DNA from 3 places in the Bacillus sp. FSL K6-0138 genome. Region 3 is predicted to be linked to each of the others. Evidence: riboswitches for the same ligand, from Rfam matches in the RefSeq annotation. Region 3 holds a riboswitch; each other region holds the start of a gene.
The links. Region 3 has a riboswitch for thiamine pyrophosphate ahead of thiT (energy-coupled thiamine transporter ThiT). Riboswitches for the same ligand answer to the same signal wherever they lie in the genome.

Region 1: linked by a shared signal. The riboswitch ahead of tenA (thiaminase II) and the one ahead of thiT (energy-coupled thiamine transporter ThiT) in region 3 are both predicted to bind thiamine pyrophosphate.
Region 2: linked by a shared signal. The riboswitch ahead of tenA (thiaminase II) and the one ahead of thiT (energy-coupled thiamine transporter ThiT) in region 3 are both predicted to bind thiamine pyrophosphate.

Annotation. Positions count from the first base shown of each region.
Region 1 covers NZ_CP150286.1:3,245,339-3,256,111, reverse strand. The annotation lists gene MHB78_RS17300 (monovalent cation:proton antiporter family protein) at 161-2,005, shown strand; TPP riboswitch at 2,062-2,170, shown strand; gene tenA (thiaminase II) at 2,261-2,962, shown strand; gene tenI (thiazole tautomerase TenI) at 2,937-3,554, shown strand; gene thiO (glycine oxidase ThiO) at 3,538-4,650, shown strand; gene thiS (sulfur carrier protein ThiS) at 4,647-4,850, shown strand; gene MHB78_RS17275 (thiazole synthase) at 4,854-5,621, shown strand; gene MHB78_RS17270 (thiazole biosynthesis adenylyltransferase ThiF) at 5,618-6,628, shown strand; gene thiD (bifunctional hydroxymethylpyrimidine kinase/phosphomethylpyrimidine kinase) at 6,655-7,467, shown strand; gene fabI (enoyl-ACP reductase FabI) at 7,624-8,400, shown strand; gene MHB78_RS17255 (CotO family spore coat protein) at 8,507-8,986, shown strand; gene MHB78_RS17250 (CotY/CotZ family spore coat protein) at 9,019-9,471, opposite strand; gene MHB78_RS17245 (CotY/CotZ family spore coat protein) at 9,633-10,115, opposite strand; gene MHB78_RS17240 (spore coat protein) at 10,247-10,753, opposite strand.
Region 2 covers NZ_CP150286.1:4,481,958-4,492,730, reverse strand. The annotation lists gene MHB78_RS23470 (glycosyltransferase family 39 protein) at 1-1,956, opposite strand, end outside; gene yhfH (protein YhfH) at 2,163-2,300, shown strand; gene aceB (malate synthase A) at 2,336-3,925, shown strand; gene aceA (isocitrate lyase) at 3,939-5,213, shown strand; gene MHB78_RS23450 (hypothetical protein) at 5,273-5,431, opposite strand; gene MHB78_RS23445 (hypothetical protein) at 5,595-6,677, shown strand; TPP riboswitch at 6,728-6,833, shown strand; gene tenA (thiaminase II) at 6,943-7,629, shown strand; gene MHB78_RS23435 (ECF transporter S component) at 7,626-8,225, shown strand; gene MHB78_RS23430 (ABC transporter ATP-binding protein) at 8,200-9,789, shown strand; gene MHB78_RS23425 (energy-coupling factor transporter transmembrane component T) at 9,786-10,523, shown strand; gene MHB78_RS23420 (PRD domain-containing protein) at 10,704-10,773, shown strand, end outside.
Region 3 covers NZ_CP150286.1:1,150,166-1,160,938, forward strand. The annotation lists gene betB (betaine-aldehyde dehydrogenase) at 1-251, shown strand, start outside; gene MHB78_RS06300 (iron-containing alcohol dehydrogenase) at 269-1,477, shown strand; gene MHB78_RS06305 (MOSC domain-containing protein) at 1,592-2,173, shown strand; gene MHB78_RS06310 (DinB family protein) at 2,227-2,712, opposite strand; gene pcp (pyroglutamyl-peptidase I) at 2,839-3,486, opposite strand; gene MHB78_RS06320 (hypothetical protein) at 3,595-3,723, opposite strand; gene MHB78_RS06325 (tetratricopeptide repeat protein) at 3,724-4,836, opposite strand; gene MHB78_RS06330 (hypothetical protein) at 5,070-5,258, opposite strand; gene MHB78_RS06335 (processed acidic surface protein) at 5,417-6,412, shown strand; gene MHB78_RS06340 (class D sortase) at 6,479-7,051, shown strand; gene thiT (energy-coupled thiamine transporter ThiT) at 7,067-7,651, opposite strand; TPP riboswitch at 7,760-7,859, opposite strand; gene MHB78_RS06350 (GntR family transcriptional regulator) at 8,017-9,120, shown strand; rRNA gene MHB78_RS06355 (16S ribosomal RNA) at 9,693-10,773, shown strand, end outside.

The sequences.
Region 1 (10,773 bases), 2.1 Mb from region 3:
CTTTTATTTCTCGGCGAGCATTGTTAAAATCGACTTTTACACTTGGGAGAAAAGGACGATCATCTGAACTTTTCTTTCGTTGAATTGTAATTATGGTCCTTTTTGACTGTGGAAGGGGACACTATATACTAAGGAAACCGGTTTTTAGGAGGTAACATCTATGGAGCATACATCTGTTTCATCTTTAGTTGTCGTACTCATTGTCGCATTTTTAACCCCCATCCTGCTGAACCGCTTAAGGCTTGTCATACCTGTCGTTGTGGCGGAAATCATCATGGGTCTTGTTATCGGAAAAAGCGGTTTTAACCTTGTCGAAGTGCATGATGCGTGGCTTGAGACGCTATCGATGCTCGGGTTTATCTTTTTAATGTTTTTGAGCGGACTGGAGATCGATTTTTCCGCGTTTGAAAGAGGAAAGAAAAAGCAGCTGCTCCCAAACGGAAAAGCTGCGCCAAACACGTTTAAAACGGCTGCCATTATATTTATCGCGATTTTCATTTTGTCGCTCGGGCTTTCTTACAGCTTTGTCCTGGCCGGGTTCATCGACAACGCCTTTTTAATGACGCTGATCATTTCGACGATTTCACTCGGTGTGGTCGTTCCGACGCTGAAAGAAGAGCGCCTGATGAAGACGAACATCGGACAGATTATTTTGCTTGTGGCGGTGATCGCCGACCTTGTGACGATGATTTTGCTCGCTGTCTTCGCCTCGATTTATGGAGACGAAAGCAGCAATATGTGGCTGTTGATCATCTTGTTTGCCGCAGGCGTCGTCCTTTATCTCTTCGGAAGGGTGTTTAAAAACCGCTCTTATATTGAAGTGATGTCAAAAGGAACGATTCAAATCGGCACAAGGGCGATTTTTACCCTGATCATCGTGCTTGTCGCGCTTTCGGAATCGCTCGGCGCGGAAAACATACTCGGCGCATTTTTAGCCGGGGTTCTCGTGTCACTGCTTTCTCCGAATAAAGAACTGGTCCAGCAGCTTGATTCTTTCGGCTATGGATTTTTGATTCCGATCTTTTTTGTGATGACGGGAGTCAAGCTTGACATATGGTCCTTGCTTGAAGACCCGAAAATTTTAATGATGATCCCGCTGCTGTTTGTGGCGCTTTTAATCAGCAAGATCGTTCCTGCGCTGATGTTGAAAAAGTGGTATGGTGTGAAAACGGTGCTGGCTTCAGGGCTTTTATTGACGTCGACATTGTCGCTCGTCATTGCCGCCACAACCATCGGCGAACGGATCGGTGTCATCGACGCGAAAATGTCCGGTGTGCTCATTCTTGTCGCTGTCATCACGTGCATTATTACGCCGACGGGTTTCAAAAAGCTAATGCCGAAAGCACAGATTGAAACGGAGCAAAAAACGATCACCTTTATCGGCGCCAATCAAATGACACTGCCGGTTACTCTTGAGCTGTCTTCTGAGGAATATCACGTCAGAGTTCTGCATGTCCATCAGGAAAAGAAAGAAGAAAACCTGTCAGAGCCGGTTTTTGACGTGGAAGTGCTGCCAGATTATGAATTCGGGACACTCGAATCATTCGGCGTTTTTGAGACAGATATTCTTGTCGTAGCGACCGGGAATGAAGAGCGGAATACCGGAATTGCCCTATTTGCAAAAGATAAACAAGTCGATAGGATTATCGCAAGCGCAGATTCGCCGCAAGCGGAAGCCAAATTGAAAGAAAACGGCATCGATACGATTTCCGTCCTGCTGTCGACGAAAACGCTGCTTCGCGCGCTGATCGAGGCTCCGGGCGTCATGAAGCTTTTGACGAATCAGGATGCATCATTATACGAAATCAACATGAGCAACGAGCGCTATGACGGCGTGCTGTTAAGGGAATTTCCGTTTATGGGGGACGTGATCTTTGTGAGGATTTTCAGAGGTGTCGACAGCCTTGTGCCTCACGGCGATACAAGGCTGCAACTGGGCGACAGGCTGATCGCCACCGGCTCGCGCGAATATATCGCCGAGTTGAAAAAAACGCTGGAAGACTGATGCTTGACCATTTTTAATTTCGTGTTAAGATAAAAATATAACTGAATGAATGAAATGTTTTCCACTAGGGGAGTCCTTCATAAGGGCTGAGATAAAAGTGTGACTTTTAGACCCTCATAACCTGAACAGGTTCAGACCTGCGTAGGGAAGTGGCAAGGTATTTGACTATGTATGGTATTATGCAAATTCCAAACCACTTTTCCTGCGGGGAAAGTGGTTTTTTTCATTTTCTAACATTAAAGGAGGGCTACTTAGATGAAGTTTTCGGAAGAGTGCCGGAAGAGCGCTGCAGAATGGTGGGAGGGCAGTTTTGTACACCCGTTTATCAAAGGAATCGGTGACGGGTCTTTGCCGATCGACTGCTTTACATATTATGTGCTGCAAGACTCCTACTATTTGAGCCATTTTGCCAAGGTTCAGTCCTTTGCCGCGGCATATGCGGCAGATTTATACACGACGAGCTGGATGGCGGATCATGCAAAGGGAACGTATGAAGCAGAGCTGGCTCTGCATAGGAAGTTTTCCGAGCTGCTCGGTATTACCGAGGAAGAAAAAAGAGCGTTCAAGCCGTCACCGACCGCGTATGCCTATACGTCCCACATGTACCGCTCTGTTATGAGCGGCAATTTTGCAGAAATTCTTGCCGCTTTGCTCCCTTGTTACTGGCTTTACTACGAGGTCGGGGAAACGTTGAAAGCGTGCAAGCCTGAGAACGGCATTTATCAGGAATGGATTGCGACATATGGAGGAGACTGGTTTAAAGAACTCGTGACCGAACAGGTCGACCGTTTTGACGGGCTGGCCGAAAAAAGTACCGCTGAAGTCAGAGCGAAAATGAAAGAAAACTTCGTCATTTCCAGCTTCTACGAATATCAATTTTGGAATATGGCGCACAAGAAAGAAAGCTGGTCCGAGGAGCGGGGTGAACAGCTTGAAGCTTCACGCGATCACCGATGACCGGCACTCCGTTGACGAGCTGGCCGCCAAAATCGTATCCATCAAGGATACAGCGGATTTTATCCATATCAGGGAGAGGTCAAAAACGGTATGCGAGATTTCCGAATTAATCGAACGCCTGCTGGCAGCTGGCGTTGACAAGCGGAAGCTCATCATCAACGACAGGGTGGATGTCGCCTTGTTCCACAATATACATCGCGTTCAGCTGCCTTCCCACGGCTTTTCCGTCAAATGTGTAAGACACCGTTTTCCGCATTTGAAAATCGGAAAGTCTGTCCACTCTGCTGAAGAAGCGGTTCAGGCTGCAAAAGAAGGAGCGGATTACGTGCTGTTCGGCCACATTTTTGAAACCGACAGCAAAAAAGGGCTGACAGGAAGGGGGACGGAAAGCCTGTGGAATGTGAAACAGGCTGTCGATATTCCCGTTATTGCCATCGGAGGGATTACCGAAAAGCGGCTGCCTGAGGTAAAGCTGTCCGCGCCTGACGGCATCGCGGTGATGTCGGGGATTTTTTCTGAAGACAGGTCTGCCGAAGCTTGCGAACGGCTTCTGCGCCTGGTGAAAGGAGATCTGTATGAAAAAGCGCTATGAAACGATCGTGATCGGCGGAGGCATCATCGGTGTCTCGATTGCCTATCATCTTGCAAAAGCGGGAAAACAAACGGCGGTTTTTGAAAGCGGCGAGGTCGGGAAAAAAGCGAGCCGTGCGGCCGCCGGTATGCTCGGCGCTCATGCCGAATGCGATAAACCGGGAACATTTTTCGAATTTGCGAGGGCAAGCCAGACTGCATATAAGCGGCTGACCGCTGAACTAAAAAGCGTAAGCGGCATTGATATCAGGCGGCATGACGGCGGTATTTTAAAACTCGCATTTACCGAAAGCGACCGGGCGCGCCTTATGGAAATGGCCGCGCTCGATTCTGCCGAATGGCTGACGCCTCAAGAGGTGTATGAAAAAGAGCCGCATGCAGCAAAGGGGATACTCGGTGCGAATTTTATCCGGGATGACGTTCATGTCGAACCGATCTCTGTTTGCAGAGCTTTTGCCAAAGGAGCAAAACTGTTCGGCGCAGACATCTTTGAGTATGCGCCTGTTTTCTCAATAGAAGCGGCGGCAGGAGGCGGCGTCCGGATTCAGACGGCTTCAGGCGCCGCAGAAGCGGATCATGCCGTGATCGCGAGCGGTGTCTGGAGCGGCGTTTTCTTTCAACAGCTCGGTTTAAACAAGCGATTTTATCCGGTGAAAGGGGAGTGTCTGTCCGTGTGGAATGACAGCATTCCTTTAACGAGAACGCTGTATCACGATCATTGCTATATTGTTCCGCGCCACAGCGGAAAGCTTGTCATCGGCGCGACGATGAAAGCCGGAGACTGGAATGAGCAGCCTGATACGGACGGCATCGAAGCGGTCATGAAAAAGGCGAAAACGATGCTTCCGAGAATCGGCGGGTTGAAAATCGACAGATGCTGGGCCGGATTAAGACCGGAAACAGAGGACGGCAATCCGTATATCGGCAGACATCCTGAAAACGACAGCATCTTGTTTGCGGCCGGCCATTTCAGAAACGGCATTCTTCTCGCGCCGGCGACGGGGGAGATGATCACAGATATGATTCTTAGCCGGCCGGTCGAGCCCGCCTGGGAGGAAGCGTTTAAGGTTGACCGGAAGGAGGCTGTTCACAAATGATGATTCAGCTGAACGGACGAAAGATAGACTGGAAGAATGACGGAGGAACGATCTATGACCTGCTTGCATCCTATCAGCTGGAAAACCGAGTTGTCATCGTTGAAAGAAACAGAGAGATTATCGGAAAAGAGAATTATCAAGAAGTGAAACTTGAAGAAAACGATGTTATCGAAATCGTTCATTTTGTCGGAGGGGGATAAAACATGTTAAAAATCGCTGATCAGCAGTTTTCATCAAGACTATTACTCGGAACCGGGAAGTATCCGTCATTCGAGATTCAAAAAGAGGCGGTGCGCGTATCAGAGTCGGAGATTCTGACCTTTGCCGTCAGACGGATGAATATTTTTGAAGAATCCCAGCCCAATTTTCTCGAACAGCTTGATCTGAGCCGGTATACGCTTTTGCCGAATACAGCAGGGGCAAAAACGGCGGAGGAAGCGGTGCGCATCGCAAAGCTTGCCAAAGCGTCCGGCCTTTGCGACATGATTAAAGTCGAAGTGATCGGCTGTGACCGCTCGCTTCTGCCTGATCCTGTCGAAACATTAAAAGCATCCGAAGCCCTGCTTGAGGAAGGCTTTATCGTCCTTCCGTATACATCGGATGACGTCGTGCTGGCGAAAAAACTTCAAGAGCTCGGCGTTCATGCGATTATGCCGGGCGCCTCGCCGATCGGCTCAGGACAGGGGATTATCAATCCTCTCAATCTTTCATTTATCATCGAACAGGCTGAAGTTCCGGTGATCGTCGACGCCGGAATCGGTTCTCCCAAAGACGCGGCATATGCAATGGAGCTTGGGGCTGACGGCGTTTTGCTGAACACGGCCGTAGCCGGCGCAAAGGATCCGGTCAAAATGGCGCTCGCCATGAAACTTGCCGTCGAATCAGGAAGGCTCGGATATCTCGCGGGAAGAATTCCTGAAAAAGACTATGGCATCGCTTCCAGCCCTGAAGAAGGGATGCTGACGACTTGAACGGCAGATATTCAAGACAGGAGCTGTTTTCGCCGATCGGTCCAGGCGGCCAGAAAAAGATAGAACGCGCGCATGTGCTGATCATCGGAGCCGGGGCTCTCGGATCGGCGAGCGCTGAAATGCTTGTAAGAGCGGGAGTCGGTTCGCTTACGATCGTTGACAGGGATTATGTCGAATGGAGCAATCTCCAGCGTCAGCAGCTATACACGGAACAAGATGCGAAAGACAAGATGCCGAAGGCGGCGGCTGCCGAAAACAGGCTCCGCCTGATCAACGGCTCTGTCCGGGTTAACGGCATCGTCACCGATGTCACGGCGGAAAAAGCGCTCAGCCTTGCAGAAGGCGCATCCTTGATCATTGATGCCACAGATAACTTTGAGACCCGTCTCGTTGTAAACGATGCGGCTGTCAAATCGGGGATCCCTTTTCTGTATGGGGCGTGTGTAGCAAGCTACGGAATTACCTATACAGTCATTCCTGGTAAAACGCCGTGTCTTCATTGTCTTTTGGGACATCTGCCGGCGAACACGATGACGTGCGACACATCCGGTGTCATCAGCCCGGTCGTTCAGCAGGTTACCGCTTATCAAGTGACAGATGCCCTTAAGCTGCTGACGGGGCATGAAACCTCCGGTACGCTCCGCTCATTTGATATATGGACAAATGAAAGGTCCGAGGTTCGCGCGGACGCTCTTAAAGATCAAGCATGCCCGACGTGCGGCACCCGTGAATTTCCGTTTCTTTCACCGGAAAACGAAACAAAAGCGGCCGTTCTGTGCGGGCGGCAAACGGTCCAAATCAGACCTGCCGGCAAACAGCCGCCAATACTTGAGGAGCTGGCCGTCCGCTTCAAAGAAGCGGGCTTGGATGTGACAGGGAATCCGCACTTGGTGTCATGCAAATCCGAAGACTTCAGATTTGTCATTTTTCGGGATGGCCGGGCTTTCATTCATGGGACAAATGACGTAAAACGGGCAAAAACGATATACCACAGATGGATTGGCTGAAGGCTGAAAAAAGGAGTGCAAACAACATGAGTATACGAAAAGCATTGACAATCGCCGGGTCCGATTCAGGCGGAGGTGCGGGCATACAGGCTGATATTAAGACGTTTCAGGAGCTTGGCGTGTTCGGCATGTCAGCTTTGACGGCGGTAACCGCGCAAAATACGCAAGGCGTACACAGCGTTTTTCCGATGTCTCCGGGAGAGCTCGGCAAACAGATCGAAGCGGTAGCCCTTGATTTAAGGCCTGACGCGATTAAAACGGGGATGCTTTGGAGTGCGGAAATGATCGAAGAAATCGTTCAGCAGCTTGAGGAGCACGATCTCAAGGTTGTGATTGTCGATCCCGTCATGATTGCCAAAGGCGGGGCATCGCTGTTGAATGACGAAGCCGTGGAAACGCTGAAACGGCGGCTGTTGCCCCGTGCTTTTGCGGCGACGCCTAACATTCCCGAGGCAGAGGTGCTGACTGGAAGAAGGATTCAGACGATGGATGACCGCAAAAAAGCGGCTGAGGATTTGCACAAATTGGGCGTTCGTTATCCGATCATTAAAGGAGGCCACCTGCCGGAAAAGAAAACAGTGACAGACCTGCTCTTTGACGGCGAAACATTTATCGAAATCACCAATCCTTTTATCGAAACGAAGCACACTCATGGCACAGGCTGTACGTTTTCAGCCGCTTTGACGGCGCAAATTGCCAAAGGAAGCGATATTCACGAGGCTTTCGAAATCGCCGAATCATTCGTGCACATGGCGGTGGCAAACGGTCTGAATATCGGCTCCGGACACGGGCCGACGAATCATTTTGCGTATAAACAGCGCTCTATGCGGGAGGGCTGATCCCTTTGCATACTGTGCGTCAGCAAAGCGGCGGCGTCCATTCCAGGAACGCCGCCGCTTTTTTTGACTGAAAATTGTCAGCCTGACGCAAATTGTGATACTATATATTATGATCAGGTACTAATAAAATGTTAATCATTAGGAGGATTTATACATATGAATGTATCACTTGAAGGCCGTAATATAGTCGTCATGGGTGTTGCGAATAAACGAAGCATCGCTTGGGGAATCGCCCGTTCTCTTTACAATGCCGGTGCAAGGCTGATTTTTACATACGCCGGAGAGCGGCTTGAAAAATCGGTCAGGGAATTGGCTGATTCTTTGGAACGGAACGACTCAATCGTTCTGCCTTGCGATGTCACAAACGATCAGGAAATCGAAGAGTGTTTTGCCAAAATCAAAGACGAAGTCCAAGTGATTCATGGAATTGCACACTGCATCGCATTTGCGAACAAAGAAGAGCTTACAGGAGAATATTTGAACACAAACCGTGAAGGCTTCCTTCTCGCTCACAATATCAGCTCATATTCGCTGACAGCGGTCGCTAAAGCCGCGCGCGGCATTATGACCGAAGGCGGAAGCATTGTCACGCTTACGTATCTTGGGGGAGAGCGCGTCGTTTCAAATTACAACGTCATGGGCGTCGCAAAAGCTTCCCTTGATGCGAGCGTGAAATACTTGGCAAGCGATCTCGGAAAAGAAGGAATCCGCGTTAACAGCATTTCTGCGGGACCGATCCGGACGCTGTCTGCAAAAGGAATCAGCGATTTCAATTCGATCCTGAAAGAAATCGAGGAGCGAGCTCCGCTTCGCCGCACGACTACTCCGGAGGAAGTCGGCGACACAGCTTTATTCTTATTCAGCGACCTTTCCCGCGGAATGACAGGCGAGAACCTGCATGTTGATTCCGGCTACCATATTATCGCCCGATAAAAAACGTATGAAAAAGCGATCCGTTTCAAGGATTGCTTTTTCTTTTCTTCTGATTTTCCCTCCTCCGTCATATAGATATACCATGAACGGATCGGAGGGATAAAAGATGCCTAATAAGAAACACGATGCAGAGCAAAAGCCGCTCATGTATATTGTACAGCCCGATTATGCTGCGGCTGAAGCAAACATGCAGGACATCCTCATCAAAAGAAAAAAACCGCTAAAACAACGCGCTTCTGAAGATAAGGCAAAGCAAAAGGAAGAACAGCCGGAAGCGCAGAGCCAGCAGGAAAAAGAGATTCCTGAAGCGGTTCGTAACAAGGAAGCGGACAGACCGTCCAAAGGAATAAAGCCGATTAAGAAGCCGCTCAGTAAAATGACGATTATCGAAAAAATCAATTTTTTAACAAGTCTCCCGGGAAATATGCCGAAAACGCTGTGCCTTATTGAAGCAAACGGAAAAACGTACAGAGGAACGCTCATCGCAAAAAAAGGCGAGTCCGTCTTCGTCCGGACTTCAAGCAAGGGCGAGCCGGCTGAACTTGCGATCGACAGCATCACTTCGCTGCACCCGCTCGGCTTTTAATACCGACAAAAAAAGTCCCGTTTTAGGGACTTTTAGTTTGTGCGGTTGATTAATTTTGGATTTAAACATTCGATTGCACAGAAGCATTCCAGATCTACTTCAATACAGAAGTTTGTTTTTTCCAAACGGAACACATCGCATATTTTGTCTTTATCATCCGTGAAATCGAGGATGCGCCGATTTTCGTCAAAGGCGATCAACAGCCTTAGCGTCGCGCAGCCGTCATGAACGTTTTCAACTCTGAAAAAAATGGTGCTAAAGCAAGGGCCTGCTTGAAGTTCCCCAATGTTTCCAAAAGCGACGAACGGCTTTGATTTAGACGTAAATATAATAAACGGAATGGTGTCGCCGAGATTGCGCGTAGGAGAAAGCAGATTGCCGAAGCAGCTTGTCGAGCAGCCTCCTTCCTCTTCAATGGCGTTCTGCAGCTCATGAATGCTTTCAACTGCTTCCAATACGCAATTTTCGCCTGAAATGATCGTCATGTTTAAGATCCCTCCTATATCAGGAATTTTCATTTCGTTTCAAAACGGGCCGGACTCTTCTATTGGTAAAAGGAGCTGCCGAGAGCCGGCAGCTTTCGTGAAAGGGGTTTGCACCAAGCCGCTTACCGGTCATGCGGCTTTCGGTGCACTTCTTGCAATGTTTATCCGTGATTGTTTTTTTGTTCTGCTGCGCGATCTACTAGATCAGGTGACAGACACTGAATCGCGCAGAAACAAGTCAAGTCAACTTCGATGCAAAAGTCCGTTTTTTCAAGCCCGAAAAAGTCAGGATCACAAGGGTGGCAAACGCTTAACGTGTCGCCGTTTATGTCCACAGGCCTCAGGATTGAAAGAGTTGCGCAGCAATCTTTTAAACTTTCTGCCCGGAAGAAAATAGATTCAAAGCACTGCATATCATCTGAAAATCCCCCGACATTTCCAAAAGTCGAAAACAGCCCGCCCTTTTTGTCATAAATAAGGAACGGAATCGTGTCTTTTCCGGAAACAGTCGGATTCAGCAGGTTGCCGAAGCAACTTGTCGAGCATGCCGCTGTTTCTTCGACTGCTTCCTGCTCTTCAATAATCTGCTCAACCGCTTCACAAACACAATTTTCATGCCGGCCATGGTTTTTTCCGCAGCTCATGGATTTCAGCTCCTTTATATTAGGATATTTGACTTTAGTCTTTAACAAGATATGTACCCGTACCCTTGTTGGTGTGGGTAATCGTCTATAAAAATGAAGAAAAGCAGAGCGGGTTGGCTCTGCTTTTTATATTAGAGAATACCGACAATAAGCGTTGCGATGATAACTGTAAGAGTTTGAACTGCTGTGCTGACCAATGTTGCGACGTCTGTATCTTCTGTTGATACCGTAACATCGCGGGAATTGTCGATCACGAGTTTTTGACGATTCGTCTGTTTATTTGCTGTTACTTGTAATAAATCTTGTGAGACAAGCTCTGCCAATTCAAAGTCATCGATGATTGCGAGAACGACCGTCACGATCGCCGTCTGAATCGCTGTCAGCACTGATGTGACGACTTGAGTATCCTCTGTAGAGACTCTGATGTCGCAAGAATCTTTAATGATGATGGTTTCATCTGAAAGCTGCTTATTCAGGTTGAGCTGATCCAATTCCTGGTTGATGAAAGCTTCGTCTTTACCGCATTTGCAATTATAGTCATCACAAATCTGCTTCTTAGGGAATCTCGGATAATACTCGGTTCCCGGATGCTCGCATTCAGGATCAAGCGCTACCCAAGAATATGGTCTTGTTTCCATTTGTTTTCCTCCTTCCATTT
Region 2 (10,773 bases), 1.3 Mb from region 3:
GCTGTTGCCTGAGTTGTTGCCCGGGATCAGGAAGTACTTCACTTTTCCTTCTTTGACCAGTTTTTTCAGCTCGCTGACCGTCAGGATCGGGTCTGTGCCGTTGAAGCCGCCGAGCGCCATGACATTTTCGTCGGCATTGATGATATACGGTGCGGCGGTGACCGTCGTCAGCGTAGCGAATAGGTATTCTTCGCCTGTATTATTTTTGCGAAGGTAGGAGAGCAGCCCTGTGTCCACATCTGAACTGAACATGCCGCCGCCTGATGAGCTTTTGAGCTGCGGGCCTGCTTCTGGAAGGACGCTGCTGTTGCCGTACATGAGCGGCGTTGCCGACCAGTAGACCGGTGTGAGAAGCAGGGCGCACAAGCTGATGATCGTCAGCTGATTTCCAAATGGATGGCTGCGCTTGAGCATGAGAAGGGTGATCGTCAGGCCGACTCCCAAGGTGCCCAGAACGTATATCCAGGCGCTGCCGATTTGATTCGTATAACCGCTTAAAATATAGACCTGGAATGCAGCTGTGATGAACACGGCTGCCGGCAGCAAATAGCTTGCCCAATCTTTACGGTTTTTGTACAAGCCGTACATCGCATGCCATCCGATTCCGGATAATGCGGCGATCGGCGGTGCCAGCATAATCAAATAGTAATGATGGAAAAAGCCCGCAACGCTGAAAAAGCCTGCGACAGGGATGAGCCATGCCGCCCAGAAAAGGGTTTCTTTCATTTGCCCCGCTTTTTCGCGGCGGTCGCGGAACCAGCTGATCATCATGCCGAGCAATCCGAACAGTGCGAATGGAAGCATCCAGCTGATTTGTCCGGAAAGCGCAGATTGGAACAGTCTCAGCGGACCTGCAGTACCGGTGCCGAACATGTTCATGCCGCCGCCCCCGCCTGGGCCTCCGTTTCCTCCGCCGAATCCGCCATGGCCCCCTCCGCCAGACGGCTGCCCGCCTCCGTTTTGGCCTTGAGCATCACCGCCGGCCGGGCCGTTACCGTTCGGCGGCTGCATGCTTCCGTTTTGCGATTTGGAGCTTCCGCCAGTCGAGCCGTTTCCGCTCGGCGGCTGCATGCCTCTGTTTTGCGATTTAGAGCTTTCGCCGGCCGGGCTGTTCCCGCTCGGCGGCTGCATATCTGTGCCAAATCCGTTCATATCGCCGCGGGAATTGCCTGTCGTCTGTCCGAGCAGGCGTTCTGTACCGTTGTATCCGAAAGCCAGTTCAAGCACGGAGTTTTTCTGGCTGCTTCCGACATATGGACGGCTGTCCGCCGACGTGTAGTCGACAACGAGTGCCCACGAAAGGGAAACGCCGGTAAGGACGATAAGCGACAGTACGGCCGACGCGATTTTTTTCCTCCATTTGGCTTTTGCCGCAACCAGGTAGAATAGCAAAAAGGCCGGGATGACCATAAAGGCTTGAAGCATCTTCATATTGAATCCGATTCCGACGATTCCAAACGCGGCGAGCAGCAAGATCAGCTTTCCTTGTTTGACCGCCCTCATCAGGCACCATGTACCGAGAAGCAGCGTGAATACGAGCATGCTGTCGATATTGTTCGTCCGGCTGACGGCGACTGCGATCGGCGTCAGCGCCATAACAAGAGCGCTGATTCGCGCTGCACCTTTGCCGAATCTCGGCTTGATCATGATGTAGAGAAGGAAGACAGAACCGACTCCTGCTAGCGCCTGCGGAAGGATCACGCTCCACGTATGAACGCCGAATACGAGCGCGAAGATCGTCTGTATCCATAGGACGAGCGGCGGCTTATCAACCGATACAAATCCCGAAGGATCGAATGAAGCATAGAAGAAATTGTGGAAGCTTTTCGTCATGCTTTTAACTGCTGCCAAGTAATACTGGTTGGCCGCATCATCCTGCCAGATGTTATATGTATTCAGAATAAGTGCTGCCAGCAAAATCAAGATAAGTGCGATATCCGGTTTTTTTAATTTCATCATCTCTCACCTCTTTATGGTTACCTATTTTAGATAAAAAATATGAATAAGTTATGAATAAAAAAAGAAATATTCTTTGTTATTGCACGATGGGAAAAAATAAATAATTTTGGAAAAAGTGTGTACATTTTCGATTTCCCGCTGTATACTGTACTACAACAGAAATAAAAAAACAAAATCTGTTGTATAAAAAGGAGGGGGAAACAATGAGCATGAAAAGCCCGCTCGAATTCTTTCGAACGCTTCCAAAAAAAACGTGCCCAGAATGCGGGGAGCAGGTGGAAGAACAGGCTGAATCCTATTTCATGGAATGCGAGCGCTGCCTTGCGAAGAAGGGAGAGTAACTGTTTTATAACAAAATGCGAAAGGGGCTAGAGAGATGAAGACAGAAGAGAGAAGGCTGCAGATCAAGGGAGACATGAATCCGGAATATGAAGCAATTTTAACAAAGGAAGCGCTTCAGTTCGTCGGGCGTCTTGAACGCCACTTCGGCAAAAGAAGGCGCGATTTACTGCACTTGCGAAATATCGTTCAGGCGGAAATTGATCAAGGAAAGGACCCCGATTTTCTAAAAGAGACGCAGTACATTCGGGAAGGAAACTGGACGGCTGCGCCGGTCCCGCCGGATTTGGAAGACCGCAGGGTAGAGATTACCGGGCCGGTGGACAGAAAAATGGTGATCAACGCTCTCAATTCGGGGGCGAAGGTGTTTATGGCCGATTTTGAAGACGCCAACTCACCGACGTGGAAAAACTGTGTAGAAGGACAGATCAATTTAAGGGATGCAATCCGCGGGACGATTGATTTTACAAACGAAAACGGCAAACGGTATCAGCTCAATGAGAATCCGGCGGTCATCATGGTCAGGCCGCGGGGCTGGCATTTGGAGGAAAAGCACGTGCTGGCTGACGGAAAACCGGTTTCTGCAAGCTTGTTCGATTTTGGCCTCTATTTTTTTCATAACGCAAAAGCGCTGATCAACAAAGGGAGCGGCCCTTATTTCTACCTTCCAAAAATCGAAAATCATCTTGAAGCAAGGCTATGGAATGACGTATTTGTTTACGCCCAGAACGATTTGGGCATCCCGCAGGGCACGATAAAGGCGACCGTCTTAATCGAAACAATCCTGGCAGCTTTTGAAATGGATGAGATCTTGTATGAATTGAAGGAACATTCGGCAGGCCTCAACTGCGGCAGATGGGATTACATTTTCAGCTTCATTAAGAAATTCCGCAGCAGGGAAGACGTCATCTTTCCCGACCGTTCAGCCGTGACGATGACGGTTCCGAACATGAGAGCCTATTCCCTTTTGGTCATCAAAACGTGCCATAAGCGGAATGTCCATGCGATCGGGGGAATGGCGGCGCAGATTCCTGCAAAAGACAATCCCGATATCAACGCTGCGGCTTTCGCGAAAATACGCGAGGATAAGGAGCGCGAAGTAAAAGACGGGCATGACGGGACATGGATCGCGCATCCCGGCATGATTCAAACGGCTCTCGACGTATTTGATGAACATATGCCTGAAGCAAATCAGATTCATAGAAAGCGTGAAGACATCAAGGTTGAAGGGAAAGATTTGCTGGAAGTGCCGACAGGGCGGATCACGGAAAAGGGCGTCCGCACGAATATCAGCGCCGGCATCCGCTATATGGCTTCCTGGCTGTCCGGAAAAGGCGCTGCCCCGATTGACCATTTGATGGAGGATGCGGCAACGGCCGAAATTTCAAGAGCTCAATTATGGCAATGGATCCGCCATCCGCAAGGCATTCTGGATGACGGCCGGGAAGTGACTGCAGAAATGTTCAAGACGATGAAAGAGGAAGAAATGAAGAGGATCATCGATGACATCGGGTTGAAGCGTTATCAAGAAGGCCGCTTTGAAGAGGCCGGACGGCTCTTTGAAGCAATGATTTTGGATGATCAATTCGCTGAATTTTTGACAATACCCGCTTATGAAAAATTATAAGGAGGAATGGGAGATGAGGTCTGAACAGGCAAAACAATTGGAGGAGAGCTGGCAGGATGAACGGTGGAACGGAATCACAAGGCCGTACAAGGCTGAGGATGTGATCCGCCTGAGGGGGTCCCTTGAAATCGAATATACCATCGCAAGGCGCGGCTCTGAAAAACTTTGGCGGCTTCTCCATTCGGAAGATTTCGTTCCAGCGCTTGGAGCGTTGACGGGAAACCAGGCAATGCAGCAAGTAAAGGCCGGATTGAAAGCGATTTATTTAAGCGGCTGGCAAGTGGCGGCCGATGCAAACCTTGCGGGGAGCATGTACCCTGACCAAAGCCTGTATCCGGCAAACAGCGTTCCGGAAGTCGTCAAAAGAATCAACCGTACGCTCCAGCGCGCAGACCAGATTCATTTCATGGAAGGAAAAGAAGAGATCGATTGGTTTGCACCGATCGTAGCGGATGCTGAAGCGGGATTCGGCGGGCAGCTGAATGTCTTCGAATTGATGAAAAGCATGATTGAGGCAGGTGCCGCTGGCGTTCATTTTGAAGACCAGCTTTCATCAGAGAAAAAATGCGGACATTTGGGCGGAAAAGTGCTGCTGCCGACGCAGACGGCGGTTCGTAATTTGATCGCGGCCCGCCTCGCCGCAGATGTCATGGGCGTCCCGACGGTTCTCATCGCCCGGACGGATGCGAATGCGGCCGATCTCATCACAAGCGACATCGACCAGTATGATGCCCCGTTTTTGACGGGAGAACGCACATCAGAAGGATTTTTCAAAACGAAAGCGGGCCTTGATCAGGCGATTGCCAGAGGGCTTGCATATGCGCCTTACGCCGACTTGGTCTGGTGTGAAACATCAGAACCTAATCTTGATGAGGCGCGCCGGTTTGCAGAGGCGATTCATGAACAATTCCCGGGAAAACTGCTTGCGTACAATTGCTCGCCTTCTTTTAACTGGAAAGCCAAACTCGATGATCAAACGATTGGTGATTTTCAAAAAGATCTCAGTGAAATGGGGTATAAATTTCAATTCGTCACACTCGCTGGGTTCCACGCTTTAAATCACGGCATGTTTGAACTGGCCCGTCAATATAAAACACGCGGGATGGCCGCTTACTCTGAGCTGCAGCAGGCCGAGTTCGCCAGCGAAGCCCACGGCTATACGGCGACAAGGCACCAGCGTGAAGTCGGAACGAGCTATTTTGATGAAGTCGCACAAGTCGTTACAGGAGGGACTTCTTCGACGACGGCGCTAAAAGGCTCGACGGAAGCGGAGCAGTTTCAGCCGTAAATCGCTGTGAAAAAGCCGCCTTGCTTGACAGGCGGCTTGCTCGTTTGTATAAAAATATTTTAGCAATTGGCATCATTGGAAGGGGCAATCAAAGGATGTTCCCGAAGCACAATCACATTCTGATGAGCTTTGTTACTTCTTTTGGCCGGCCGGTTGTCTTTGCTGAATGAGTAGAACAAATACACGGTCATTGTCAAAATCAAGATAAACATCATCATATCTATCCCCTCCAATTGAAATTTGCCTTTCAATATATAAGACGGATTGCGCCCAGTATAAGTTTCAGAAAATTTGTTTATTTCTTAAAAAATATCAATCTATACCAAATGCTGTAAATATACATTATGATGAAGTAGTGATGAAGAAAAGGAGTGAAGTGAGTTGGGAAAGAGGGTTAAACGATTTTCATTCATGCTCGCCGTTTTGCTCATGATCTCGTCGGTCCCGGCGATGGCCGAAGGAGCAGAACCGCCGAAGAAGGAAAAAGAGATTGCAGACTACCAGCAAAAGCTTGAAGTCAAACGGGAAAACATTGCGATCGATCGGGCCAATATAAAAGATTCCTACAGACTCAATGAAGACGGGCAGTCTTTGAACGTAACAAAACCCAAAGCTTCCGTCAAATCAAACTATTCTTCTTCAGAACAATCCTTTCAGCACCAGGCCTCACTGACGGAAACCAACAAGGACGATCTGTGGTTTTTCAGCACGCCTTCAGACAGAACATTCATCGCGAGAATCCTATCAAACAATGCCGACTACACCGTGCAGCTTTACGTGGTTGACTGGGAAAAAGGACAAGCCATTCCGACGAATATCTCCGCGTCAGCCGGCAATTTGATCGCACTCAATGAGCTTCCAAAAGGCGACTATGCGCTCAGGGTTTTTTCGGCGGGAGATGTCGGAGATTCCTATACGATTCAAATGAACGCCAGGAACCCGGCCCATTTTACATCGGCAGTATCTGTCTCATCTTCCCTGCAGCAATTTGTCGCGGAATATGAAGACGGTTCAGTTTATGCCAACGGCACCTTTGTATATAACAAAAACGGCGGAAACAGCCACCTTGACTGGAAGAGAGTCTTTTATTTTCCGTATGGCGGCGGCTACACCCAGCGGACTCACGAGATTGCAGATGCAAAGGTCAAATCGGTTTCCGCACCTGTATCATACAAAGCAAGCTATGCCAGCTCTGAAGAAGCCATCATGGTCTATCTCGATAAAGGGACATTGTTTATGCACCACCAGTCCGCCTTTCAATCCGGCGTCGGCTATGAAGGTTCGTTTGTCGATACGCTTGGAAAGGTGACGCCGAGAAGGATCGATGACAACGATTTTGAATACGGCGATCATATTCTCATCGTCGATTTAAAAACGGGTAAGTCTATCGATTTCTTCAGTGTATTAAACTACTACTATGCAAGCGGAGTCGAAAAAATCCCGGCGATTCAATACTTGAATTAAAGCATTGACATGTAGTTTATAGATGTGTAGAGTAAAAGTTAATGAAATAGGAAGTCCACTGGGGGAGCCATAAAGCTGGCTGAGACAAGAGGTGATCTTGGACCCTTCGAACCTGATCTAGTTCGCACTAGCGTAGGGAAGTGGAGCCGGTGTCTTTATGAGTTCATCATCTTAAGCCGCTCCATTTTGGGGCGGCTTTTTTGCATAAAGAAGCCGTTTTCCCCTTGTGCCTTCCTTTATAAATGAATGTAAGGAGGCTTTCTTCATGAGTTTTTCAGCGCAACTTCGCCGCGAGGCAAATCCCATCTTTGAAGCCATTTTTCAGCATCCTTTTGTAAAGGGGCTGGCGTCGGGCGACCTAAAAAAGGAACAGCTCATCCATTATGTCAAACAGGATGTCGCGTATTTGAATTCCTTTGTACAAATCTACGGAATCGCTATTTCAAAATGCAAAAAACGGGAAGACATGACCATGTTCAACCGGCAGATTTCCTTTGTGCTGGACAGCGAGGTGCATCCCCACAACAATCTTTGCCGGGTTGCAGGCGTACAATATGAAGACCTGCACGGCTATCCTCTCGCACCGTCGGCTCATCATTATATCAGCCATATGCTGACGGCCGCGCACGAAGGCACGATCGGAGACATATTGGCCGTTATGCTGCCGTGTCCGTGGACATATTGGGAGATCGGCAAAAGATTGCTGAATGAGGTGCAGCCGGATCCGTCGCATCCGTTTTATGACTGGATTCAATTTTACGGAGACCGAACCGATTCGATTACAACGGCATTTTGCGCTCGTTTGGATGAATGGGCAAAGGATGCACGCGAGGAAGAAAAAGAGAAAATGAAAGAGCTCTTTTTGTTAAGCTGCCAGCTTGAATATCAGTTTTGGGAGATGGCCTATACCCTTGAAGATTGGCCTGTGAATATGGAGGCGGCGGGACGATGAATTGGAGGATGAAAGAAGTCGTCATGACCGTGATATTGTCAGTCGCCTGCGGTGTAATTTATTTAGGGTGGTCCACCTTGTGGATTCCGGTTTCGGCTATCGTCGGTCCAGTCGGTGCAAACTTTATGTTCGGCATATGGGTGATTGCGAGTCCGATCGTTGCCTATATCATCCGCAAACCGGGGGCGGCGCTGATTGCCGAGACGGCAGCTGCGGCGGTTGAACTGCTGACGGGAAGCCATTTTGGGTTATCTTCACTGCTCATCGGCGTTTTCCAGGGGGCTGGAGCGGAAATCGCTTTTGCGATGTTTCGTTATCAGCGCTATAACTTGTTTACCCTTATGCTGTCCGGAGCGCTTGCGGCCGTCGGCAGCATGACCTACAGCCTGATCGCAAACGGCTTTGGCTACTATACGACAGAAACGCTGGTTCTGACATTTATCATTCAGGTCATCAGCGGAATCATTCTCGGCGGCTGGCTCGCCAAAGCGGTGGTCGGGGCGCTCGCGAAAACAGGTGTGCTCGACCAATATGAGATCATGAAGGAACAGCGGAAAAAGGATGAATCAAATGAATTCGTATCTAGGATGCAATAATCTATCCGTTCGCTTTTACAACCGTTCGGAAACGGTATTGGACAGCTTGAGTCTATCGATTCAAAAAGGAGAGAAGGTGCTGATACTCGGGCCGAGCGGAAGCGGAAAATCGACATTGATTTCGGTGCTTTCCGGAATTATACCCGAACATATTGAAGCCGAAGTCAAAGGCGAGGTAGACCGCAGAAAAAGCGCCGGTGTCATGTTTCAGGACCCGGATTCGCAATTCTGCATGCTTCGGGTTGATGAAGAAATCGCCTTTAGTCTGGAAAATCGCCGTGTTCCCCCCGAAGATATGGAGCGGATGATCTCTTCTCTCATGGATCAGGTCGGGCTGAATGTTGATAAGAAAACGCCGATTGAGACTTTGTCAGGGGGCATGAAACAGCGGCTCGCGCTGGCGTGTCTTTTGGCTTTGGAACCGGAAGTGCTGTTTTTTGACGAGCCGACGGCGCAGCTTGATCCGGTCAGCCGGAACGCGATCTTCGCCCTGCTGAAAGACGTCTCTGAAAAAACGGGGCAGACGATGGTGTTTGTCGAGCATGTGTTGGACGGCTGCATCGAATGGATGGACCGCGTCATCCTTTTAAACGAAAACGGACGCATGATCGGCGACGGAAAACCCGGGGACATTCTCCGTCTCTATCAGCGGCAAATGAAGGAGGCCGGCATTTGGCTGCCCAAGCTGTATCCGGCTGTATGGGAGGAAGTCGTCCGGGACGAGACCCATCCGCTTGCCGTCAAGCTGTCTGCCGAACTGAAAAAAAAAGAACGTGAGGAAGAAAGCGGGACGCCCAAAAGCAGGACATTGATCCGCACCGAAGATGCAGCGATCGGCTATCGAAAAAAAACGGTTGCGGACGGCATCAGCGTTCAGATTCCAAAAGGCGCCTGGGTATCGGTCATCGGGGAGAACGGCAGCGGGAAAAGCACGTTTCTCAAAAGCCTGATCCGCTTGGAAGCGGTGAGAAAAGGACGCATTTATTTGGAGGATTGCGAGCTGAAAAAATGGTCTGACAAGGACTTGTATGACAAGGCCGGCTTCGTCTTTCAAAACCCGGAGCTCCAATTTATTCAGGATTCGGTCTTTGAGGAAATCGCGTACGGAGCGAGACAGAGAAACTGGTCTGGGGAAGAGATTGAGAAAAAAACGTCCGGCCTGTTACAAGAGTTCGGGCTTACATCACACCGAAAGGCCCACCCGTTCACATTGAGCCTGGGGCAAAAACGTCGTCTGAGCGTGGCGACGATGCTTTTGTTTGATCAAGATTTGCTTCTCCTTGATGAACCGACATTCGGACAGGACGAAAAAACGTCAGGAGAGCTGATTAAACGGTTAAAAGAACGGCAGGAACGGGGAACCTCAATCATCATGGTGACCCATGATATGGATATCGTCGACCGGCACTCTGATCAAGTCATCGTGTTTCACAAAGGAAAAGCGGCTTATCAGGGAACGCCTTACCGTTTATTTTCCGATCGGAGCCTCATCAGCCGGTTCTCGATCGTTCCGCCGCTTCACTATAAACTGATGCATGCCAGAGAAAAGAAGGTGCCTGTATGAAAAGCAATGATTCATACCTTTCAACATTGAATCCTGCGGGAAAGCTTTTTTTCCATCTGCTTGTCATGTGTATATTAATGACCGTTTCAAACCCGAAGCCGACTTTTTTCATATGGCTTCTCGCGGTGATGACCGGCATCGTTTTCGGAGGCTGGACGGCTGCATATTTGGCGAAGCGCCTGCTGCCTTATCTGCTTTTTTTCGTTCTCGTCTGCTGGATGATGGCCGCTTTTGGAAAAGGAGAGGAAACGCTTTGGCAATGGGCATGGTTCCATGTGACGAAGGAGAGCCTTGGAAACGGCCTGACGATCGCTTTGCGGATGCTCGGGTTTGTCACATACGGACTCCTGTTTACGTCAACGACCGATTTAACGGCGTTCATCATGAGCTTAATTCATCAATGCAGGCTGTCGCCGAAATGGGCGTATGGACTGCTGGCCGGATTTCGGTTTGTTCCGCTCTTTCAATCAGAGCTCTCGCAAATGAAAGCCGCGCATAAAATCAGGGGCTATAAACAAAAAAACAGCTGGAAAGCCTTTATCACATATTCGCTCCCATTGTTCTCCCAAGGCATCCGCAAATCGGAAAGAATTGCGGTGGCAATGGAAGCGCGGGGTTTTACGGGCACGAGAAACCGGACGTATTATCAAACGCCCCGGCTTGGCGCAAAAGATGCGCTTTACGGAATCGTTCTGCTTCTCGCCGTGCTGGGGATATTGATAGTATTTTCCTGAAAAATACATTTGTTAGAGCCGTGAAAGCGGCTCTTTTTTAATAATGAGAATAGAAAAACTCCGGAACAATTGACTTAAACATATTGACCTGGTCTAAAAAGGTTGTACAATCAATGTGTAACATGTGAAAAAAGAAATATAAATCATCCCCTTCATTCTAATAAAACGGGAGGTGCACCAGTGAAAATAGCCAAGGTGATCAACAATAATGTGGTCAGTGTTTTAGACGAACGGGATCAGGAGCTTGTGG
Region 3 (10,773 bases):
CGATCTACGGCCTTGCCGGGGCGGTTTGGACAAACGATATTGAAAAAGCGGAGCGCGTCGCTTCCAAGCTGAGAATGGGTACGGTGTGGATCAATGACTTCCATCCATACTTTGCTCAGGCGCCGTGGGGCGGATACAAGCAGTCAGGGATCGGCCGCGAGCTTGGCCGCATGGGTCTTGATGAATACACGGAAGTGAAGCACGTTTACCGCAATACAAAACCTGCGGCTGTCAATTGGTTTAAAGCATAAGAGGAGGAGAATCGCGAATGACTTTAAATATGAAAGTAGAAGCCATGAACAAATTCCATACGTTTGAAATTCCGACCGTTATTAAGCACGGAATCGGAGCCGTAAAGCATGTCGGGGAAGAAGTGAAAAAGCTTGGCGTAACGAAAGCGCTGCTTGTCACAGACCCGGGCATTCACAATGCCGGTGTTACAAAACCTGTCGTTGAATCATTGCAAGAAGCCGGCATTGAAGTCGTCGTCTTCAATAAAGTCGAACCAAATCCGCCCGTGCGTCTTGTAGCAGAAGGCTCAAAGCTTTACGCTGAAGAAAACTGCAACGGTCTTGTGGCGGTCGGCGGAGGAAGCTCAATGGACACGGCCAAAGCGATCGGAGTTGAAGCGACCCACGAGGGTACGGTGCTTGATTATGAAGCGGCAGAAGGAAAAAAACCGCTTGAAAACCGGATTCCTCCGCTAACGACGATTCCGACGACAGCAGGTACAGGTTCAGAGGTTACGCAATGGGCAGTTATTACGGATGAAGAGCGCGAATTCAAATTCAATACGGGAGGACCGCTGATCGCGGCGCATTTGACAATCATCGATCCTGAACTGCACGTATCGATGCCTCCCCATGTCACGGCGATGACGGGAGTCGACGCTTTGGCCCATGCGATCGAATGCTATACGATGAAGTTTGCGCAGCCGATTACCGATGCTGTTGCACTGCTTGCGATTGAATATGCCGCACATTATATCCGCAGGGCGTTTGCGGACGGTGAAGATCTTGAAGCAAGATACGGAATGGCTCAGGCGGCAATGCTTGCAGGCCTTTCCTACGGCAGCGAATCAGCGGGTGCGGCTCACGCGATGAGCCAGACGCTCGGCGGCATCATCCCGGTTGCCCACGGCCAATGCGTGGCGGCTATGATGGGACCTGTGATGGAATACAATTGGAAAGGCTACCCTGAAAAATTTGCGCGCATCGCAAAAGCATTCGGCATTGATACAAGCGGCATGACGACGGAAGAAGCGGCAAAAGCCTCCGTCAATTGGATGTATCAGCTTGTAGAGGATTTAGAGATTCCGGGCCTTGAAGAACAAGGCGTATCACCTGAGATGATCGAACGCCTTGCAAAAGAGGCGATGAAAGACCCGCAGACGGTCGGAAATCCGAGAGACCTAAATGAACAAGCCTACATTTGGATTTACAAACGCTGTTTTAATAAAACGCCGAAAACTGTATAAGCCCATCCCGGAAACCCGCGTGTGCTTCTAAGCACAGCGGGTTTTAAACCGATTTGAAGAAAAAAAGGAAGCATTGTAAAATAATTCTCATATTCAAAAAAGGAGATGGGTTGAATGTGGGAAAGGCGGAAAGCGACGGCGGAGAACGTATACATCGCCGATACCCCGTCATTTGTGACGGAGAAAAAAGAAGAAATTTCGATTGACTATGGAGGAATTCCCGGTGATCTGCATTTCGGCCTGACAAAGACGGCCGGCGCCAGGGAACCGATGTATAAAAAAGGTACGGAGATTTTTAACAGACGGCAGATTTCGATCGTCTCTGTCGAAGAATGCCTGGCGATTGCCGAAAGGCTAAACATCCCTGCTGTACTTCCGGAATGGCTCGGAGCCAATATCGCATTAAGCGGGTTGCCTCAATTGACGCATGTCAGGGAAGGAAGCAGACTCATCTTTCCGAGCGGTGCCGCGCTTTTGTGCGAAGGTGAGAATGAACCCTGCATCCAGCCCGGCGAGGTCATTCAAAAACAGTTTCCGGACAAGCCGAAGCTCGCTTCCCGTTTTGTACGCCATGCCATGGGCAGAAGGGGGATCGTTTGTGTCGTTGAACGGCCGGGAGTGATTGCACAAGGCGATCAGGTTGACGTATGGTCGTACTCACCGAACGCCGTAAAAGACGCAAGATCGTTCGCATAAGAAAGAAGGGGAGGTATGGAAATCCTGATCGAACATGCCTCCCGAATGTCTTTTCACGACAATTTCTTTTTGATCTCCTGAATTTGTTTGACATGTCTTTTTTCATGATGGCCGATAAAATCGATCCATTGTCTTACTGTAAGCTCTTTAAAGACGGAATGAGGAAGCACCCTTTCAAAATCCTCCTCCTGAAGCGTGGCGATTACCGTTGTAAGCTGTGAGCGGGCATGGTCCAGTTCGGCTTTGATTGCCAGCAAATCCGTCGTTTTTCTCTCGGGCTCCAAAGAATCTGGAGCTTTTCGTTTGACAGACCGGTCTTCAGACACATGGACCGGCTTGGCTTCAATCGTTCGAAAAGGAGCGCTTCTGATTCGTTCCCTGAATAACCGGGCTGCCTGCAAATCGAGTTTTTTTAGGTGGTCAAGGACTTCCTGAATGCTCCATTCATCTTTTTCAGGCCTTTTGTTGATGTCATCGTCTGACAACTCCCGTATTTCGCTCCATGTTTCTTTTCTGGCCTCATTAAAAATGCTCATCATATCCCCTCCTATTGTCATGTTATTATTGTGAAACCTGGTAAAATAACCAAAATATCTCTTGGGGATAACCGCAGGGAGATTGCCAATACGCAGCGGTACGATCCGACTCATCCGCCGGAGCTCGAATCAGTCGAGTGAACCGCCTTGTTCGCGGATATCGGTTTCATGGTTGGCAGCCGTTAATGCCGCGATGCGCAGCGCTTCGACGATCACGTCAAGGCTAAGGCTCGGTTCTTTTTTATCGATGGTTTGTTCAGGAAGATAGGGAATATGGATAAATCCGCCCCTCGCACCTGATGATGAAAGGGCTAAATGGTGCATCAACCGGTAAAATAAATGATTGCAGACAAAAGTGCCTGCTGAATTTGAGACAGATGCGGGAATCCCGTTGTGTCTCAAGTTTTGTACGATGCGTTTGATCGGGAGAGTCGACCAATAAGCGGCAGGGCCGTCTTGTGCAATGTTTTCATCTATAGGCATCATGCCTTCATTATCGGCGATTCTGGCGTCATCGATATTAATCGCTACCCGTTCGGGTGTGATATGCGGCCGCCCGCCGGCTTGTCCCGTACAAATGATAATGTCGGGCTGATGTTTCTCGATCGCTTTCTCCAAAACGACAGCCGATTTGCCGAAAACGGTCGGGATTTTTTCAGCTGCAATGGAAATGTCACCGGCCGTTTCACCATGAAGCCGCTTAACCGCCTCCCAAGCTGGATTGACGGATTCTCCGCCAAAAGGGTCAAAACCTGTCAGCAGCACTTTCTTTTTCATATGAATCGCTCCTGAAAAATTGGAATGGTATAGGCAATAGCCAGACTTTTTATAAGGTGCAAAATCCCCATTCAGCTATGCAGTGAATGGGGATTTTGAAGGAAATGTTTAACCGCCTGCTCCGCGGGAAGCCAGAAGGATATTGTCGCTCTTTGAAACCGCTTCGGATGGATGGTTTGCCAACGAAAAGCTCAGTACCGCCCCTAAAACAGCGGCTGCTAATAAAAACTTTTTCATTTATTCTCCTCCTCTTCCGGCAAGCTTGCTCGCCTTATCAGTTTTAATGTAGAAGTATATGGCTTCTTCATATAGCTTCTTTTCCCTATAATAATTCGCCACGTCCATTAATAATTCCTCTAGATCAACCCATGCTTTTTCAGTTTCTAGCTGGTGAACAAAGTCCTTGATCATTTCCATTTTATTCGGCGGGCTTGTGTATAATGTATGTAAAATTTTGAATTTCAGCTCGAATATTTTGCTGTTCATTTCGCGGGACTTTTTGAAACCTACATCGATCCATTGAAAAGCTTTGTCCTGTGAATTTGTTTTCAAAAGCGATCTTACGGTTTCGTACACACAGAGGAGATAAGCATATTGGGCCTTTGATTCAAAATCCTTGATGGCAAAAGCTTTATTGTAATATTTAAGCGCTTCCTCATGCTTTTCTTCCTTGCTTTTTAAAAAGCCCATATTATAGTAGGTGTAAGGTAGAAGAAATTGATCGCCGATTTTTTCCGTTCTATCGATCGCTTCATTTAATAAGGCTTCGCTTTCGGAAAATTTAAATTGGTCTATATAATTTAATCCTATCAGCATTTTGCAGTTGATAACCCGCTTGGTATACCCTTCATAGCCCTGAAAAATTCCGGCTGCGATATTGATATGGTGGATCGACAGCCAGGTCGCTTTTAAATTGTAGTACAGCACTCCGATTTTATAATGGAATTCAGCTTTTTCGATTTCGTTTTGAATCGCTCCGAGCCTTTTTTCCGCTATTCTGAAAAAATTGAGCGCTTCTGTGTGGTTTTGCTTATAATCTTCATAAATCCCTTTAAACAGATAAAAATAATAGTTCAGTTTATCATCCGTGCTCTTCGGATCATTGTCGTGAAACTCGATGGCTTCCAGCTTTTCGGTAGCAGATTGGCTGATATCTTCAAGTAGAAGCCGCAAGCGGAAATCAAGCATTTGATAATAAACAAGGACGTCCTGGTCTTCCTCCATCTCTTCAATTGCTTTATCTATGTCATCTTTCATTTCGATTGAGCGTGAAATGTCTCGTTTCTTCATCAGTATGTACCAGTCGTTCAGCATGTTGGCGACTTCTTGTGAAGCCACGGCTTTGCCCATTCTCTTCCCTCCAATCTTTTGTGAATTTTTTGTAAATTGAAGTTCTATTTATCATAGCATAAATTGCCGTCCTCTGTGAATAACGCCAAAGTGAGAGCTTTTCTTTTTTTGAGGATGATTGGCAGCGGAAAAACGGCAATTGTATACGAAATTTAAGCGTTTTGCCCCATTTTTACGGGTGATGAGCCCTTTTGGAACGGGGAAGCAAATGACATTCGAATCGTTTCCCCGGTCTAAATGGTCATTTTCCAGAAGAAATGCGAAAAGAAAGCAAAAACAACGCCCAACGGAATACAGGAGATCATAACGGTTCCGTCGACGAGTCCGTCAGCTCCGCTTATTTTCAGGGCTTCTCTGTAACCGATCAGGAAATGGATGATCGACAGAACGTAGCAAAAGAGCATCATATAGTAAGGATTCACGTTTATACCTCCTCTATTTCGCTTTACTATATTACATTCAGCGAGAGCAAAGATTATGACTTTTTTTAAATAGAGAAAACGATTTTAAATTTAATGCATGTATTTTAAAAAATTTCTATTATAATCAAAAGGTAACATATAAATAGGGGGTCAATTTTATGAAGAAAAGGATGATGGCGTTTTTGATATGCGCGCTGTTTCTGGTGCCGTCCGCAGAAGCTTTCGCCGCACCGAAACAGTCCGAGCTGAACGAGTATCTTGGAGAAATAGGGATGACAGAAAAAGAATTGGAAGCCTATTTGCAAGATACATATGATGAAAGTTTGAAAGGATTTGAATCGGCGGAGGAATTAAGAGATTTTCTTGGAGAAAGGCTCGATGAAAAACGGCTTGCTTCATATTTAAAAGATTACGGCTTAAATGAAAAAGAAGCGGTCAAACTTCTCGTTGATAATGGTTATATGGAAGAAGGGCAAAGCATCCTCGATGCCTTCATGTTTGAGTATGAGCTGGATGATGCGCTTTGGAACGTGACAACTGACGAAGGCGACGCGGCAATCGAAAATCCGTTTCAGGAGCTTGGCGTAGACGATCAGGAATGGGAAAGGCTAATAAAGCATCTTAGGAGCGTCCGTGAAAAAAATCCGAATCTTGAAGATGAGTTGATGGCGATTGGGGAGCGACTTGAAGCGGTTGCCGATTTTGAGACGGTAACGGAGCTGAAAGCGAAAGATATCGCTCAAATGCTGTCTATTTTACACGATCTTCAGCAAACCCTTGAGGTGAAAACGAAATATTATTTAGTCAAAGACGGCAAGAAAAAGGAAGTATCACTGACGACGCCTGTCAGCGCAGATGAACTGAAAGGGGCAAGCTTGCTTGTACAAGTTTACGATCTTGAAGGAAATTTCATTTTGGACGTTTTGCTGACGCCTGACATGATTGGATCAGATTTATTTCATGAAACAGGAGCAAAAGTGAAGCAAACCCAAACAGCCGTTCAACATGATACAAAGAAGCAGCATGTGAAAAAGACGGTAAGGGGGGCAAAACTTCCAAAAACGGCCGGGCATTATGCGGAATGGTCGATCCTCGGTTTCGTGCTAATCCTCAGCGGATTTTTCTTGATCAGAAGGCTTCGCAAAGCGGCGTAGACAAAGAGGTGAATTGACATTAGAGCATCCCGTAAAAAAAGGGTGATTTGGCTTTTGGCGATCGCCATGATAACGGCCGGGCTGTATGTTGCAGCTACCAATGCGTTTAAGCTTTTTCAAGGACGCACACTTTCCGCTCAGCAGCCGGCTGAGAAGAAGCCGGCTGAAAAGCCGTCTGTTCAAACCGGAAAAAAACAAAAAGCCGAGACAGTGCGAACGTTTGAAACCGGTGAAAAAATCGGCGACCTTGTGATCCCGAAAATGAAGGCGCGGCTTCCGATTTACCACGGAACAGACGAAGACGAGCTTCAAAAGGGAGTGGGGCATTTTGCAGGTTCCGTGCTGCCGGGCGAAGATGACAACTCGGTCCTGTCCGGCCACCGCGACACGGTTTTCAGAAGGCTTGGTGAAGTCGGCAAAGGAGACCGGTTAATTGTTGAAGCTGAATATGGAACTTTTACATATAAAGTGAAAAAGGTGAGGATCGTCGATGCTGATGACAGGACCGTTATCGTTCCAAAACCCAGGGCGACATTAACCGTTTCGACCTGCTACCCGTTCGACTTTATAGGCTCTGCCCCGGAGCGGTACGTATTGGTTGCAGAATTAATAAAAACGCAAAAAAAGCGGAACCTATAAGGTGTCCGCTTTTTTTCATCTCTTATCAATGCTCCGTTCCAAAAGCCTCGGAGCCGTCAGCAGCAACAGGCACAGCACGATTGCGCAAATGATGAACGACGGGAGCATATATGTTGCATTATACGTTAATGTATAAATCCAGACCGGCGTCCCTTTGGGTGCGTAATTTCCAAAAAAGACGGCGCCGCTAATGACGTGGGCGAGAAATTTCAGTCCGCTTCCGAAAAAGACGGCAACCGTAACATATGATACCAGCTTTCCCTTTGCTTTCGCCGCGGCAGCTTTTCGGATCGGACCGGCAAATAAACCGCCGATTCCTGCAGCTGTTGGTGCGATAAAATAATCAAGGAGAAACTGTACGGGGTGCACCGCATAAAGCCCCCCGGTGACAAACTGCAGCAATCCTGCTAAAAAACCGGTAATCAGTCCGGCTTTCAGCCCCCATCGAAAAGAAATTAAAAAGAGCGGGATCATCATGATGGCGATGGAGCCGCCTTGCGGCATTTTCAAAAACATTCCTGAAGCTATATCCAATACGATTGCGATGCCTGTCATGACGGCGATTTCAATAAGCCGGACAAGTTGTTTTGATTGATTCATTGTAACCCTCACTTTTGATGAACAAAGGGGTACTGGACTTCTTTCCCAATAAAAAAGCAATGCGAGGAAGGAATAGGATAGTTTCCACGCACTGCTTTGGATGCAATAAGTTTTACTTTGCCACATCCCTACGCCAGCGTTAACTAACAGGTTCAAAGGGTCAGAACGGTTTGTTCACTCTCAGCCTGAGGCTCCCCTTGTGGTCATCAAGATTATTTAGTTATTTTCTACTATACTAAAAAAAGAAACGAACGACAAGCCGTATTTTTCAAATTTTTTTGCTTGATTTCTCCAATAAGTAGCAATAATTGAAGATTTTCCTTTATAATAGAAATTATTCGTACGTACAAGATGGGGTTGATCTGATGAGTGAACATACAAAATACAGCATGGTCAAAAACCAAATTAAATCGTGGATATATGAGGGGAAAGTTAAGCCCGGGGAAAAAATTCATTCGGAAAATGAATTGATGAAAATTTTCGATGTCAGCAGACATACGATCCGCCAGGCGATCGGCGACTTGGTTCACGAAGGTCTCCTGTATAGGGAGCAGGGGTCGGGAACATACTGTTCACAACGCCTCAGGCCTTCGGAAAAAGGCAGGGAAAGACATAAAATGATCGGCGTGATCACGACCTATTTGTCCGATTATATTTTTCCCCACATTATAAGAGGGATCGAATCGACGCTGTCGAATGAAGGGTACACGCTTATCGTAGCGAGCACGAATAATGACATTGAAAAAGAAAAGCAGTGCCTTGTAAACATGCTTGATAAAGACATTGACGGATTGATCGTTGAGCCGACGAAAACAGGAAGCATTAATCCGAATTTAAACTATTACTTGACGCTTGAGCAGCACCACATCCCGTACCTGATGATCAATCAGTTTTACCAGGAGCTGAACCCGCCCCACTTTATTTTGGATGATGAATACGGCGGGTTTATAGCGACTGACCATTTGATCAAGCTCGGCCATGAAAGGGTCTTTGGCCTTTTTAAACAGGACGATATGCAAGGCGTCAACAGGATGAAAGGATTTATCCGCGCCTTCAGGGAAAACGGTCTGTCATTTTATCCGGAAATGGTTGTTACCTATGAGACGGAGAACAAAGAGGAAAAGACGATCACTGAAGTGAGAAAGCGTCTGTCTTCACAAGAGCCACCGACCGCCATTTTCTGCTATAATGATCAGATCGCTCTTTTAGTGCTTGACGTGATCAGGGAATTCGGGCTGAAAATACCTGAGGACATATCGATTGTCGGCTATGATGATTCGCATTTAAGCCAGGCGTCGGAGGTTAAGCTGACGTCGGTAACCCATCCGAAGATGCAGATGGGAATCGAAGCGGCAAAATGGATGATCGCGAAAGTGGAAGGAAGGAATATGGATCAGCTGGAACACTCTAAGGTATACAAGCCGGAATTGATCGTCAGACAATCGACCGCAAAATTAAAGAACGGTTAAAATACTAAATGAAAGGCTGGATCACTGTCTTGAATCTTTACGATGGTGATCTTTTTAAATGCGTGACGATAATAATAAGAAACGCGGCCGGATATAATAAAGAAGAAATGATCTCGGCAAAGCGGAGCGCCTGTCATATAAAACGGCGGTACATTAGAAAAGGACCATTTGCCAACGGCAGCGAGCGGGATTCAGCCGGCAGCATGAATTGTAAAGCGTATGACCCGATGTTATTGTGTTCACGCTGATGACTTTATTATTTTTTTAAAAACTATTGTGTTAAATGAAAATAGATGATATATTAATATTCGTCCTTAAAAAGACGGCTTTATAAAACAGCTGATTCATATTTTTTTAAAAAGTTGTTGACATTCACCTTGCTAGAATGTTATATTGATAAAGTTGCTTCTAACCGAAGTAAAAATGATCTTTGAAAACTAAACAAGACAAAACGTACCTGTTAATTCAAATAAATCGCACATAAACGTGCGTAGTCATTTTCAAACAGGCCTGCACGATGCAGGTCATGCAGATGTCGTCACAGGATGTGACGAACTTAATCTGCGTTCCATTTTATGGAGAGTTTGATCCTGGCTCAGGACGAACGCTGGCGGCGTGCCTAATACATGCAAGTCGAGCGGACCGACGGGAGCTTGCTCCCTTAGGTCAGCGGCGGACGGGTGAGTAACACGTGGGTAACCTGCCTGTAAGACTGGGATAACTCCGGGAAACCGGGGCTAATACCGGATGCTTGTTTGAACCGCATGGTTCAAACATAAAAGGTGGCTTTTCGCTACCACTTACAGATGGACCCGCGGCGCATTAGCTAGTTGGTGGGGTAACGGCTCACCAAGGCAACGATGCGTAGCCGACCTGAGAGGGTGATCGGCCACACTGGGACTGAGACACGGCCCAGACTCCTACGGGAGGCAGCAGTAGGGAATCTTCCGCAATGGACGAAAGTCTGACGGAGCAACGCCGCGTGAGTGATGAAGGTTTTCGGATCGTAAAACTCTGTTGTTAGGGAAGAACAAGTACCGTTCGAACAGGGCGGTACCTTGACGGTACCTAACCAGAAAGCCACGGCTAACTACGTGCCAGCAGCCGCGGTAATACGTAGGTGGCAAGCGTTGTCCGGAATTATTGGGCGTAAAGCGCGCGCAGGCGGTTTCTTAAGTCTGATGTGAAAGCCCCCGGCTCAACCGGGGAGGGTCATTGGAAACTGGGGAACTTGAGTGCAGAAGAGGAGAGTGGAATTCCACGTGTAGCGGTGAAATGCGTAGAGATGTGGAGGAACACCAGTGGCGAAGGCGACTCTCTGGTCTGTAACTGACGCTGAGGCGCGAAAGCGTGGGGAGCGAACAGGATTAGATACCCTGGTAGTCCACGCCGTAAACGATGAGTGCTAAGTGTTAGAGGGTTTCCGCCCTTTAGTGCTGCAGCAAACGCATTAAGCACTCCGCCTGGGGAGTACGGTCGCAAGACTGAAACTCAAAGGAATTGACGGGGGCCCGCACAAGCGGTGGAGCATGTGGTTTAATTCGAAGCAACGCGAAGAACCTTACCAGGTCTTGACATCCTCTGACAACCCTAGAGATAGGGCTTCCCCTTCGGGGGCAGAGTGACAGGTGGTGCATGGTTGTCGTCAGCTCG